2 regions of the Nocardioides sp. T5 genome follow, and region 1 is predicted to be linked to the other one. Evidence: riboswitches for the same ligand, from Rfam matches in the RefSeq annotation. Region 1 holds a riboswitch; the other holds the start of a gene.
What was found. Region 1 has a riboswitch for ZMP and ZTP ahead of purH (bifunctional phosphoribosylaminoimidazolecarboxamide formyltransferase/IMP cyclohydrolase). Riboswitches for the same ligand answer to the same signal wherever they lie in the genome.
Positions count from the first base shown of each region.

Region 2: another riboswitch for ZMP and ZTP. It lies ahead of ACNKF0_RS22240 (QacE family quaternary ammonium compound efflux SMR transporter); the one in region 1 lies ahead of purH (bifunctional phosphoribosylaminoimidazolecarboxamide formyltransferase/IMP cyclohydrolase).

Region 1 covers NZ_CP182415.1:1,020,658-1,025,145, forward strand. The annotation lists gene ACNKF0_RS04885 (DUF6350 family protein) at 1-506, shown strand, start outside; gene ACNKF0_RS04890 (YibE/F family protein) at 578-1,699, shown strand; gene purN (phosphoribosylglycinamide formyltransferase) at 1,722-2,339, shown strand; ZMP/ZTP riboswitch at 2,341-2,418, shown strand; gene purH (bifunctional phosphoribosylaminoimidazolecarboxamide formyltransferase/IMP cyclohydrolase) at 2,456-4,045, shown strand; gene ACNKF0_RS04905 (bifunctional methylenetetrahydrofolate dehydrogenase/methenyltetrahydrofolate cyclohydrolase) at 4,072-4,488, shown strand, end outside.
Region 2 covers NZ_CP182415.1:4,532,722-4,537,209, reverse strand. The annotation lists gene ACNKF0_RS22250 (ISL3 family transposase) at 1-700, opposite strand, end outside; gene ACNKF0_RS22245 (IS6-like element IS6100 family transposase) at 962-1,726, shown strand; ZMP/ZTP riboswitch at 1,791-1,871, shown strand; partial or broken gene ACNKF0_RS22240 (QacE family quaternary ammonium compound efflux SMR transporter) at 1,919-1,987, shown strand; gene sul1 (sulfonamide-resistant dihydropteroate synthase Sul1) at 1,981-2,820, shown strand; gene ACNKF0_RS22230 (GNAT family N-acetyltransferase) at 2,947-3,447, shown strand; partial or broken gene ACNKF0_RS22225 (recombinase family protein) at 3,868-3,969, shown strand; gene ACNKF0_RS22220 (IS6-like element IS6100 family transposase) at 4,015-4,488, shown strand, end outside.

The DNA of each region.
Region 1 (4,488 bases):
TGGGCGGCGCCACCCTCGTGTCACCCGGGGCGGTCGTCCTCGGACCGCTCCCCGTCGTCCCCCTGCTCGCCGCACTCCCGGCGGTCGGCACCCCTCCCGGCTGGGTGGGCGCGCTGATGGCACTCCCGCCGTTGGTCGCCGCCTTCTCCGCCCACCGCGCGCTGCGCGGCCGCCTCCTGACCTGGGACCGCATCGCCCTTGCCGGGTGCGGTGGCGGGCTGGCGGCCGGGGTCGGGTTCGCGGTGCTCGCCTCGCTGTCCGGCGGCGCCGCCGGACCCGGTCGGATGCGCTTCGTGGGGCCCTTCACCCGTGACGTGCTGGTCCACGCCGTCACCGCGTGCGGCGTCGGCGCGCTCCTCGGCGCCTCGGTGCTGGCGTGGTTCGCCTGGCGTGCCGCCCGGACCGCCTCGTCCGACACCGCCTCGTCCGACAGCGCGGTGCCCGGCACCGAACCGGACACTGGACCGGGCACCGACTCGCTCACCGACTCACCGACCGAGGACTGACCGTGGGGGCTGGACACAGCCACGGTGACCGCCCCTCGCTCGGGCCGGCACCGCGGCAGATCAGGCTGCTGATGGCCGCCCTGGTAGGGCCGCTCGTGCTGGCGACGCTCGTCGGCCTCGTCGTGCTGTGGCCCGACGGCGACCTTGAGATCAGCGCGCCGGGTGTCGAGGTGGAGCGCGGCACCGCGGAGGTGCAGTCGATCGGTCCGTGCCGCCAGGCGGTCGAGGGGTGCCAGCTCGCGCAGGTCGAGCTGCTCAGCGGTCCCGGCGCGCCCGGCGCGGCGGAGGCGCTGCTGCCCTACGGCTCGCAGGCACCCGAGGTGGTGGCGGGCGACCGGATCATCGTGTCGTTCACCGCGCAGGCGCCCGACGGGGAGCAGTACGCCTTCCAGGACTTCGACCGCGGTCCACCCCTCCTCCTGCTGACGATCCTGTTCGCCGTCGGCGTCCTCGCGCTCTCACGCTGGCGCGGCATCGGCGCGCTCGCCAGCCTGGCGTACTCGCTGGTCCTCATCGCGGTCTTCATGCTGCCGGCGATCATGGAGGGCTCGCCGCCGCTGCTCGTCGCGGTGACCACGGCCTCGGCCATCATGCTGGTCACCCTCTACCTCTCGCACGGCTTCGACGTGCGCTCGACGGTGGCGATGCTCGGCACCCTGATCTCGCTGCTGGTGATCGGCGGGCTCGGTTGGGTGTTCACGAGCGTCGGGCACTTCACCGGGCTGGTCGACGAGGGCAGCCAGTACATCTCCGGCATCGCCGCGCAGGTCGACCTCCGCGGGCTGCTGCTGGCGGGGCTGGTCATCGGCGCGCTGGGCGTGCTCGACGACGTCACCGTCACCCAGACCTGGGCGGTGTGGGAGCTCGCCGACGTCGACCCCGACGCCAGCACGCGCACGATCTTCACCCGGGCGATGCGCATCGGGCGCTCCCACGTCGCCTCCACCGTCAACACCCTGGTGCTCGCCTACGTCGGCGCCACGCTTCCGCTGATGCTCGTCTTCTCGGCGCTCTCGCTGCCCTTCGGGATCGCGGTCAGCCAGGAGATCGTGGCGCAGGAGGTGGTGCGCGGGCTCGTCGGCGGGCTCGGCATCGTCGCGGCGGTGCCGGTGACGACCGCGATCGCCGCCGTCGTCGCGGGCCGCCTGGTGCGCGACCGGGCAACGGCTGCCGGACCCTCCCACCGCGCGTAGCCGCAGCCCTAGACTTCCGGGCGTGCACCAGCCCACCCGCCTCGTCGTCCTCGTGTCGGGATCCGGCACCAACCTGCAGGCGTTGCTCGACGCCTGCGCCGATCCGGCGTACGGCGCCCGGGTCGTCGCCGTCGGCGCCGACCGCGAGGACATCGAGGGCCTTGCCCGCGCCGAGCGCGCGGGGGTCCCGACCTTCGTGCGCAAGGTGTCGGACTTCGAGACCCGCGAGGGCTGGGACGCCTCGCTCACCACCGTGGTCGAGCGCTTCGAGCCCGACCTGGTCGTCTCCGCCGGCTTCATGAAGCTGCTCTCCACCGAGTTCCTCGACCGGTTCCTCACCCTCAACACCCACCCGGCGCTGTGCCCGGCGTTCCCCGGCATGCACGGGCCGCGCGACGCCCTCGAGCACGGCGTCAAGGTGACCGGCGCGACGCTCTTCGTGGTCGACGCGGGCGTCGACACCGGCCCGATCATCGCCCAGGTGCCGGTCGTGGTGGAGGACGACGACGACGTCGCGTCGCTGCACGAGCGCATCAAGACCGCCGAGCGGGCGATGCTCGTGGACACCGTCGGCCGGATCGCCCGCGAGGGCATCGCGGTCGACGGCCGCCGGGTTCGCATCGGCGCCGACGCTCGGTAGTCTGCAGCCACACGACTGGCGCAGGTGGGTCACCACCGGGGAGTGACGCCGGGGACCATCGAACGCCTGGGTGCCCCCGATCTCGTTACCGATCTCGCTTGAGTCCGAGGAGTCCCGTGTCCCCCTCTGCCGACCTCCGTGTCCCGATCCGCCGTGCCCTGGTGTCCGTCTACGACAAGGCCGGTCTCGACGACCTGGTCCGCGGCCTCCACGAGGCCGGTGTCGAGCTCGTCTCCACCGGCGGCTCGGCCGCGCTGATCGAGTCGCTCGGCCTGCCCGTCACCAAGGTGGAGGACCTCACCGGCTTCCCCGAGTGCCTCGACGGCCGGGTCAAGACCCTGCACCCGCGCGTGCACGCCGGGATCCTCGCCGACCGCCGCCTCGACTCCCACGTCGCGCAGCTCGAGGAGCTCGGCGTCGAGCCGTTCGACCTCGTCGTGAGCAACCTCTACCCCTTCACCCAGACCGTCGCGTCGGGCGCCGGCCCCGACGAGTGCGTCGAGCAGATCGACATCGGCGGTCCGTCGATGGTGCGCGCCGCGGCCAAGAACCACCCCAGCGTCGCCATCGTCACCTCGCCCGCGACGTACGACGCCGTGCTGGCCGCCGTCGCCGCCGGCGGGTTCACGCTGGCCGAGCGGCAGCGTCTCGCAGCCGAGGCGTTCGTGCACACAGCGACCTACGACGTCCACGTGGCGTCGTGGATGGGCAACGTGCTCACCGACACCAGCGAGGGGTCGGGCTTCCCGTCGTGGATGGGGGCGACGTGGACCAAGGAGGCGGTGCTGCGCTACGGGGAGAACCCGCACCAGTCCGCCGCGCTCTACAGCAACGGCTTCCTGGCCGACGGTCCCGGGCTCGCCCAGGCGACGCAGCACCACGGCAAGGAGATGTCCTACAACAACTACGTCGACGCCGACGCGGCCCGGCGGGCGGCGTACGACTTCGACGAGCCGGCCGTGGCGATCATCAAGCACGCCAACCCCTGCGGCATCGCCGTGGCCGACGACGTCGCCACTGCTCACCGCAAGGCCCACGAGTGCGACCCGGTCAGCGCCTTCGGCGGGGTGATCGCCACCAACGTGCCGGTCTCCGTCGCGATGGCCGAGCAGGTCGCCGAGATCTTCACTGAGGTCGTCGTGGCGCCGGGCTACGAGGACGGCGCCGTCGAGGTGCTGCAGGCCAAGAAGAACATCCGCATCCTCGAGTGCCCGCCGCTCACCCGCGGCGGCGGCGAGATGCGGGCCATCTCCGGCGGCCTGCTGCTGCAGGACCGCGACGTGCTCTCCGCCCGGTCGGACGACGGCGGCGACGACCCGTCGACCTGGACCCTCGCCACCGGGAAGGCCGCCTCCGACGAGGTGCTGGCCGACCTCGCGTTCGCGTGGCGCGCCTGCCGGGCGGTGAAGTCCAACGCGATCCTGCTCGCCTCCGGCGGCGCCTCGGTGGGCGTCGGGATGGGACAGGTCAACCGCGTCGACTCGTGCCGCCTCGCCGTCGAGCGGGCGGGGGAGCGGGCGTCGTCGGCGGTCGCCGCCTCCGACGCCTTCTTCCCCTTCGCCGACGGCCCGCAGATCCTCATCGACGCCGGGGTCAAGGCCATCGTCCAGCCCGGTGGCTCGGTCCGCGACGCCGAGGTCGTCGCGGCCTGCGAGGCGGCCGGCGTGACGATGTACCTGACCGGCGCGCGCCACTTCTTCCACTGATGAGCGGCCTCCCTAGGATGACGGACGTGACGGCACAGACCCTGGACGGCGCAGCGACGCTGCGGACCATCAAGGCCGAGCTGGCGGAGCGCGTCGCCGCGCTGCGCGAGCGGGGCGTCGTGCCCGGCCTCGGGACGGTGCTGGTTGGTGATGACCCCGGGTCGCACTGGTACGTCGGCGCCAAGCACAAGGACTGCGCGGAGATCGGCATCACCTCGATCCGCCGCGACCTGCCCGCCACGGCCACCCAGGCCGAGGTCGAGGCGGTCATCGACGAGCTCAACGCCGACGACGCCTGCACCGGGTTCATCGTCCAGCAGCCCACCGGGCTCGACGAGTTCGCCCTGCTCTCGCGGGTCGATCCCGACAAGGACGTCGACGGCCTCCACCCGGTCAACCTCGGCAAGCTGGTGCTGGGCGAGGCCGGCCCGCTGCCCTGCACC
Region 2 (4,488 bases), 1.1 Mb from region 1:
TCTTGTAGCCGTGGAAGGGGTCCAGGGCGGCGACCTTGATGCCACCTCGGAACTCCTCGCCGCGGGCGGTGAGCCAGTCGGCGTAGGCCTTGCCGGACCGGCCCGGGACGAGGTCGAGGAGCCGGGCGCGGACGCGTCCGTGCTGGTCACGGGTCAGGTCGACCATCCCGGTCAGCTCCTTGGGTCCGCGGCCGCCCTGGTCGTCGGGCTTGGTGGAGACGTGGTGCCAGATGTGCTCATCGACTCCAAGGGAGGTGACGTCGGTGAAGCGGTCCTCGTCGGCGGCCATCGCTTCCAGCAGCGGCTGGAGCGAGCGCCACACCGTGCGCCACGTCGTGCCGAGCTGACGGGCCAGCCCAGCGATCGAGGCGTGCTCGCCGCGCAGTTGGCCGATGGCCCACCAGCACGCACGCACGGTGAGCAGCGCCCTGGGTCCGGCCAGGTCGGGATGCTGCTCGGTGAACGACTTCGTCGAGCACTTCTCCTCGCCGCATCGCCAGGTCCGCTTGCGCCAGATCAGCGTGACCGGGCGCCCGAAGCAGGGCACGTCGACCAGCCGGACCTCGCGGCGGCCGTGGCTGTGGGCGATCACTCCGCACGCGCGGCAGCCGGTCTGCTGGGCGGGTGTCTCGACAACGACGCGGACAGTGCCGGCGTCTTGGCTGACGGCGATGACGTGGAACCCCTCGAGGCCGACCAACAGGTCGCAGCGATCGCAGTAGCAGGGGCGTTCAGGGCGTGGGCGTGCACGCTCGCACGCCGTATGCTCGAGCATCGTCGAGGCCTTCCGGTTGGTTGCTTGGTCGCACCAAACTTTGGAAGGCCTCGACCCCGTTCCGGGTCAGGCGCTCAGGTCGTGTCGCTCACCTACCCCCACCGCAGGTATGAAGAGCCGGATAGGGCTCTGTTGCAAAAATCGTGAAGCTTGAGCATGCTTGGCGGAGATTGGACGGACGGAACGATGACGGATTTCAAGTGGCGCCATTTCCAGGGTGATGTGATCCTGTGGGCGGTGCGCTGGTATTGTCGCTATCCGATCAGCTATCGCGACCTTGAGGAAATGCTGGCGGAACGCGGCATTTCGGTCGACCATACGACGATCTATCGCTGGGTCCAGTGCTACGCCCCGGAGATGGAGAAGCGGCTGCGCTGGTTCTGGCGGCGTGGCTTTGATCCGAGCTGGCGCCTGGATGAAACCTACGTCAAGGTGCGGGGCAAGTGGACCTACCTGTACCGGGCAGTCGACAAGCGGGGCGACACGATCGATTTCTACCTGTCGCCGACCCGCAGCGCCAAGGCAGCGAAGCGGTTCCTGGGCAAGGCCCTGCGAGGCCTGAAGCACTGGGAAAAGCCTGCCACGCTCAATACCGACAAAGCGCCGAGCTATGGTGCAGCGATCACCGAATTGAAGCGCGAAGGAAAGCTGGACCGGGAGACGGCCCACCGGCAGGTGAAGTATCTCAATAACGTGATCGAGGCCGATCACGGAAAGCTCAAGATACTGATCAAGCCGGTGCGCGGTTTCAAATCGATCCCCACGGCCTATGCCACGATCAAGGGATTCGAAGTCATGCGAGCCCTGCGCAAAGGACAGGCTCGCCCCTGGTGCCTGCAGCCCGGCATCAGGGGCGAGGTGCGCCTTGTGGAGAGAGCTTTTGGCATTGGGCCCTCGGCGCTGACGGAGGCCATGGGCATGCTCAACCACCATTTCGCAGCAGCCGCCTGATCGGCGCAGAGCGACAGCCTACCTCTGACTGCCGCCAATCTTTGCAACAGAGCCCACTAAGGTGCCAGCGCTGCGCGACTGGCGAATCTAAGTGGAGCACCACTAGGGAGCGTAGCGTAAATGGCCGTTCGCCTGGGCCCGCCGAGTCAGCTCGGTGAAACTTCCACGTGGAAGTCGCCAATGTGCCACGGCGTCATTGCTGCCTTTTTGCTCGCCCGATCCCCATCGTGGAAGTCGCTGCGGAGGCCGACGCCATGGTGACGGTGTTCGGCATTCTGAATCTCACCGAGGACTCCTTCTTCGATGAGAGCCGGCGGCTAGACCCCGCCGGCGCTGTCACCGCGGCGATCGAAATGCTGCGAGTCGGATCAGACGTCGTGGATGTCGGACCGGCCGCCAGCCATCCGGACGCGAGGCCTGTATCGCCGGCCGATGAGATCAGACGTATTGCGCCGCTCTTAGACGCCCTGTCCGATCAGATGCACCGTGTTTCAATCGACAGCTTCCGACCGGAAACCCAGCGCTATGCGCTCAAGCGCGGCGTGGGCTACCTGAACGATATCCAAGGATTTCCTGACCCTGCGCTCTATCCCGATATTGCTGAGGCGGACTGCAGGCTGGTGGTTATGCACTCAGCGCAGCGGGATGGCATCGCCACCCGCACCGGTCACCTTCGACCCGAAGACGCGCTCGACGAGATTGTGCGGTTCTTCGAGGCGCGGGTTTCCGCCTTGCGACGGAGCGGGGTCGCTGCCGACCGGCTCATCCTCGATCCGGGGATGGGATTTTTCTTGAGCCCCGCACCGGAAACATCGCTGCACGTGCTGTCGAACCTTCAAAAGCTGAAGTCGGCGTTGGGGCTTCCGCTATTGGTCTCGGTGTCGCGGAAATCCTTCTTGGGCGCCACCGTTGGCCTTCCTGTAAAGGATCTGGGTCCAGCGAGCCTTGCGGCGGAACTTCACGCGATCGGCAATGGCGCTGACTACGTCCGCACCCACGCGCCTGGAGATCTGCGAAGCGCAATCACCTTCTCGGAAACCCTCGCGAAATTTCGCAGTCGCGACGCCAGAGACCGAGGGTTAGATCATGCCTAGCATTCACCTTCCGGCCGCCCGCTAGCGGACCTGGTCAGGTTCCGCGAAGGTGGGCGCAGACATGCTGGGCTCGTCAGGATCAAACTGCACTATGAGGCGGCGGTTCATACCGCGCCAGGGGAGCGAATGGACAGCGAGGAGCCTCCGAACGTTCGGGTCGCCTGCTCGGGTGATATCGACGAGGTTGTGCGGCTGATGCACGACGCTGCGGCGTGGATGTCCGCCAAGGGAACGCCCGCCTGGGACGTCGCGCGGATCGACCGGACATTCGCGGAGACCTTCGTCCTGAGATCCGAGCTCCTAGTCGCGAGTTGCAGCGACGGCATCGTCGGCTGTTGCACCTTGTCGGCCGAGGATCCCGAGTTTTGGCCCGACGCCCTCAAGGGGGAGGCCGCATATCTGCACAAGCTCGCGGTGCGACGGACACATGCGGGCCGGGGTGTCAGCTCCGCGCTGATCGAGGCTTGCCGCCATGCCGCGCGAACGCAGGGGTGCGCCAAGCTGCGGCTCGACTGCCACCCGAACCTGCGTGGCCTATACGAGCGGCTCGGATTCACCCACGTCGACACTTTCAATCCCGGCTGGGATCCAACCTTCATCGCAGAACGCCTAGAACTCGAAATCTAACGTCCGTTCGGGCATCGAGGTCCATGTCGGGGTGGGACGGGCCCGTGGCTTCAAGATCACTTGCAGTCCGACCGCGATGTCTTGGTTGCGCGAGAGGTTGTCGATATCCTCCACTTCCATCATCAACCCTGGATAATGCCGCCGCCGTCATCGCCGCCGACGCCCGTGCCGGGCTTTTCGGGCCTGTCAGGCTTGCTCGGCCTTCGGCCTGCCTGGGCGAGATCTCCGGCGGACGGATTAACGGCGGAGCTTCGCCGCCTTTCGTGCGTGTGAAGGCCGAAGATAGTTCTCTCAAAAACATCCGTTTATGAGAGATGCAAAAGACAGCAGTCTGCTGAAGATCTAAGATCTCTCAAAACTGTCCCTCGCTTCCCGTCTCTCACCGATCTATGTTTCTAAGTGTTTTGAGAGGGGAACGGCATGTTGGTGGGGTACGCCAGGGTCTCGACACGTGATCAGACCCACGCGCTGCAACTCGATGCGCTGAGCAAGGCAGGATGTGAGCGGGCTCTGTTGCAAAAATCGTGAAGCTTGAGCATGCTTGGCGGAGATTGGACGGACGGAACGATGACGGATTTCAAGTGGCGCCATTTCCAGGGTGATGTGATCCTGTGGGCGGTGCGCTGGTATTGTCGCTATCCGATCAGCTATCGCGACCTTGAGGAAATGCTGGCGGAACGCGGCATTTCGGTCGACCATACGACGATCTATCGCTGGGTCCAGTGCTACGCCCCGGAGATGGAGAAGCGGCTGCGCTGGTTCTGGCGGCGTGGCTTTGATCCGAGCTGGCGCCTGGATGAAACCTACGTCAAGGTGCGGGGCAAGTGGACCTACCTGTACCGGGCAGTCGACAAGCGGGGCGACACGATCGATTTCTACCTGTCGCCGACCCGCAGCGCCAAGGCAGCGAAGCGGTTCCTGGGCAAGGCCCTGCGAGGCCTGAAGCACTGGGAAAAGCCTGCCACGCTCAATACCGACAAAGCGCCGAGCTATGGTGCAGCGATCACCGAATTGAAGCGCGAAGGAAAGCTGGACCGGGAG